Regions from separate parts of the Streptomyces sp. NPDC090994 genome, predicted to be linked through region 2. Evidence: riboswitches for the same ligand, from Rfam matches in the RefSeq annotation. Region 2 holds a riboswitch; the other holds the start of a gene.
What was found. A riboswitch is a leader RNA that binds a small molecule or an ion and turns the genes downstream of it on or off. The one in region 2 is predicted to bind thiamine pyrophosphate.
Positions count from the first base shown of each region.

Region 1 (2,183 bases), on a different contig from region 2:
AGCACCGGACGCAGCCGCTCGGCGTCGTCCAGGGTGCGCAGCAGATGAACGCCGGGGACGCCCTCGGCGCCGGGCAGCCGCAGCGGCTCGGCGCCGGTCGCCAGGACCAGGGAGTCGTACGGCACCGGCCCCGCGGAGGTGTCCAGCAGGTGCGCGCCGGGGCGGACGCCCAGCGCCTCCTGCCCGAGCCGCAGCTCGATGCCGAGCGCCTCGAAGTCGACGTCGAAGGCGGAGCCCTCGGCGGTGCCCAGCAGGACGGCCTTGGACAGCGGGGGCCGGTCGTACGGCTGGTGCGGTTCGGCGCCGATCAGTGTGACGGTGCCGGTGAAGCCCCGTTCGCGCAGGGCGACCGCCGTCTGCACGCCGGCCATGCCCGCGCCCACGACGACCACGCGCCGCGCGGAGCCGCCTCGCTCCTGCGTCTGCTCGCTCACCTGATCACCTTAGACACCTGACTCACTGTCGGTCAGGGGGCACGTTCAGTGACCTGCTCCACACTTGCCGCACACCTGTCGCACGCCGGCGCCTGCCGTACCCGCCGCACGCCGGCCCTCGCCGTCACCGGACCTGTTCCACCACGCTGGTCCCGCTGCCCTCCGCCGACTCCCACTCCCAGCTCTCCTCCAGCCGCACGCGCCCGTCCGGCAGGCCGACGACATGCGACACGCAGTGCCCGCCGGCCGTGGAGCCGTCCGTCCTGAGCTGCACGTACCGGAAGTCGAGCCGGTCCCCCTCGCGCGTCCCCACCAGGTGCCCGCGGACCACGTCGCCGCCGGCGTACTCGGCCCAGACGGCGCCGTCCTGCTCGTGGTAGGCGAAGCGGGTACGGGTGCCGACCTGGCCGGGTGCCTGGTCGGCGACCGGGGCGAACACGAGACCGTCAAGCGAACGTGCCACCGGCGGACACTCCCTTACAGAGGCGGACATCGAACAGTTAGGGTGGCCAACGTAAGGCACTCGCGGGAGCCCGGACGCACCGGGCTGAGAGGGAGGCTGGCGGCCTCCGACCGTACGAACCTGATCCGGGTCATGCCGGCGAAGGGAGGGGTTCAGCACCCATGTCGAACAGGTTGGGGACCCCCGACGTCCTGATCGTCGGGGGCGGGATCATCGGCCTGGTCACCGCGTGGCGGGCCGCGCAGCGCGGGCTGGTCACGGCGGTGGTGGACCCGGCGCCGGGCGGCGGGGCCGCCCGGGTGGCGGCCGGGATGCTGGCCGCCGTCACCGAACTGCACTATGGCGAGCAGACCCTGCTCTCCCTGAACCTCGCCTCGGTCCGCCGCTACCCCGCCTTCGCCGCGGAGCTGTCCGAGGCCACCGGGCACGACCTCGGCCACCGCCGCTGCGGCACCCTCGCCGTCGCGCTCGACTCCGACGACCGGGCGCACCTGCGGGAGCTGCACGCCTTCCAGCGGCAGTCGGGGCTGGAGTCCGAGTGGCTGTCGGGGCGTGACTGCCGGCGCCTGGAGCCGATGCTCGCGCCGGGCGTGCGCGGGGGGCTCCGGGTGGACGGCGACCACCAGATCGACCCCCGGCGGCTGGCCGCGGCGCTGCTGACCGCCTGCGAACGGGCGGGCGTGCGCTTCCACCGGACCACGGCCGAGCGGCTCACCGTCGCCGGGGACCGCGCCACGGGCGTCGTGACGGCCGACGGCACCGCCCTGGCGGCCGGGCAGGTCGTCCTGGCCGCGGGCAGCCTCAGCGGCCGTCTGGCGGGCGTGCCGGAGGGGGTGCTGCCGCCGGTGCGGCCCGTGAAGGGCCAGGTGCTGCGGCTGACGATGCCGCCGGGACGGCCGCCCCTGCTCCAGCGCACCGTCCGCGCGGTGGTGCGCGGCAACCCGCTCTACCTGGTGCCCCGCGTCAGCGGCGAGCTCGTCGTCGGCGCGACCAGCGAGGAGCTGGGCTGGGACACGACCGTCACCGCCGGCGGCGTCTACGAGCTGCTGCGCGACGCCCACGAGCTGGTCCCGGGCATCACCGAGCTGCCCCTGACGGAGACCCTCGCGGGACTGCGCCCCGGCTCCCCGGACAACGCGCCGCTGCTCGGCCCGACCGCCCTGGCCGGCCTGCTGCTGGCCACCGGGCACTTCCGCAACGGCGTGCTGCTCACCCCGGTCACCGGCGACGTCATGGCGCACGTCCTGACCACCGGCGAGCTGCCCGAGGAGGCCCGCCCGTTCACC
Region 1 covers NZ_JBIVWS010000003.1:219,866-222,048, reverse strand. Annotated here, with positions in the region: gene ACIQR3_RS08430 (NAD(P)/FAD-dependent oxidoreductase) at 1-434, opposite strand, end outside; gene ACIQR3_RS08425 (hypothetical protein) at 559-897, opposite strand; TPP riboswitch at 950-1,062, shown strand; gene thiO (glycine oxidase ThiO) at 1,059-2,183, shown strand, end outside.
Region 1: it holds a riboswitch for thiamine pyrophosphate, as region 2 does, so the genes downstream of both, thiO (glycine oxidase ThiO) here and thiC (phosphomethylpyrimidine synthase ThiC) in region 2, are expected to answer to the same signal.

Region 2 (2,183 bases):
CAGCACCAGCGAGACCAGGGTGCCGAGCACCGCCACGGACGTACGGGCCGACAGCCCGTGGCACAGATACAGGGCGATCAGCATGATGGCGCTCGACCCGATCACGGCCACGAGCAGCGGGTTCGAGCCCTGCAGGATCGCGGGCAGGATGAAGAAGTTGAGCACCAGGAAGCTGATGGCCAGTGCGACCAGCGCCATCACGCCCCGCAGCCGTCCCACGACCACGACGGCGAGCGCGAAGATCCCGGCGAGCAGAGCCATCGGGAATCCGCGGTCGATGTCGGAGACCGAGTACTGCAGGTCCTTCGGCGCGGAGGGCTCGTAGGAGACCACGACCTCCTGGCCCTGGCTCAGCTGCCGGGACTGATCGGGCTGCACGACCTCGGTGAACGTACGGCCCTTGTCCTTGCCGGTGTCGACCCGGATCGTCGCCTTCTTGCAGGTGCCGTTCTCCTGCTGCTGCGCCTCGGAGCCCTCCGCGGTGGAGGTGTCGCCGGTGGAGGGGATGGTGGAGCCGTTCACCTCCTGGCAGCTCATCGCCTGCACCTTGGTGACCGTGGCCTGCTGCGTCTGCCGGTCGAACCCCACCCCGGTGCGTTCGTGCGCCGGAGCCCCGCCCGGCCACAGCAGGGCGAGCCCTACGACGACAGCGGCGGCGAAGGGGACCAGGACCGCCGCGATGACCTTGCGCAGGTGCAGGGAGACGGGGGCCGCCGGACCATGACTGTGCGAGTGCCCGTGCCCGCCGCCGAGGGGACCGTGCCCGCCGTTCCCAGGACCGTGCCCGCCGTTCCCGCCACCGGAGCTGTGTCCGCCGCCGGAACCATGACCACCGTCCCAGGGGCCGTGTCCGCCCCCGCCGTTCCCGGGACCGTGTCCGCCGCCCGGCCCCGCGTTCGCATCCCCCTGCCCGTATCCCTGCCCCTGACTGTGCCCCTGCCTGTGCTCATGCCCCGGCCCGTGCTCATGCCCCTGGACGTGCCCGCGGCCGCGTTCCTGTCCCTGCTCCCACCCAGAGCTCTGTCCCTGCCCGTGGTCGCTGGAGCGGGAGCCGTCAGCGGGAAGGGAACGGCTGCCGTCACCGTCTCCCGTGCCCGGTCCGCGGCGTGGTTCGGGCGGGGGGAAGGGGGGATGCTGCGTCGTGGTCACGGCCCGATCATCGCAAGAACGAAGGGGGCCATCTGTTCACCGCGCCCGAATTGACGCTAGCGTGGAGGCACCTTTTGTACACGCGGGAGCTCGGAGCACCGGGCTGAGAGGGCGCTGACCTCCGTCCCAGCGATGTTTCACGGGAAACATCACCGAAATCGAGTGATGTTCCCCACGAGGCGTCGGAGGACGGACACCGCTGCGTCGACCGCCGAACCTGTTACCGGGTAATGCCGGCGTAGGGAGTAGGTCTCATGACCAACAAGGACGCACGCACGCCTGCCTCCGCGCAGAACCTCGCGCAGAACTCCGCGCAGAACCTCGCGCAGAACTCCGCCCAGGAGGAGCCCGCGGAGGCCGGGAAGTCCATCGGCTGGCACAAGGCGTACGTCGAGGGATCACGCCCCGACCTGCGCGTGCCGGTCCGTCAGGTGCACCTCACCAACGGTCAGTCGGTCACCCTGTACGACACCTCGGGTCCGTACACCGATCCGCTGGTCGACACCGACGTGCGCAGTGGGCTGCCCCCGCTGCGCGAGAACTGGATCATCGCCCGTGGCGACACCGAGGAGTACACGGGCCGCCCCGTCCGCCCCGAGGACGACGGCATCAAGCACACCTCTCCGCGCGGCGGACTGCGCAACCTGGACGCGGTCTTCCCCGGACGTCCGCGCCAGCCCCGGCGCGCTCGCGGCGGGCAGGCGGTGACGCAGCTCGCGTACGCGCGCCGTGGGGAGATCACCCCCGAGATGGAGTACGTGGCCGTCCGGGAGAACGTCTCACCGGAGGTCGTACGCGAGGAGATCGCGGCGGGCCGGGCGGTCCTGCCGGCCAACGTCAACCACCCGGAGATCGAGCCGATGATCATCGGCAAGCGGTTCCTGGTGAAGGTCAACGCCAACATCGGCAACTCGGCGGTGACCTCCTCCATCGAGGAGGAGGTCGAGAAGATGACCTGGGCGACCCGCTGGGGCGCCGACACGGTCATGGATCTCTCCACCGGCCGCAACATCCACACCACCCGCGAGTGGGTG
Region 2 covers NZ_JBIVWS010000006.1:171,582-173,764, reverse strand. Annotated here, with positions in the region: gene ACIQR3_RS15805 (YibE/F family protein) at 1-1,149, opposite strand, end outside; TPP riboswitch at 1,222-1,411, shown strand; gene thiC (phosphomethylpyrimidine synthase ThiC) at 1,404-2,183, shown strand, end outside.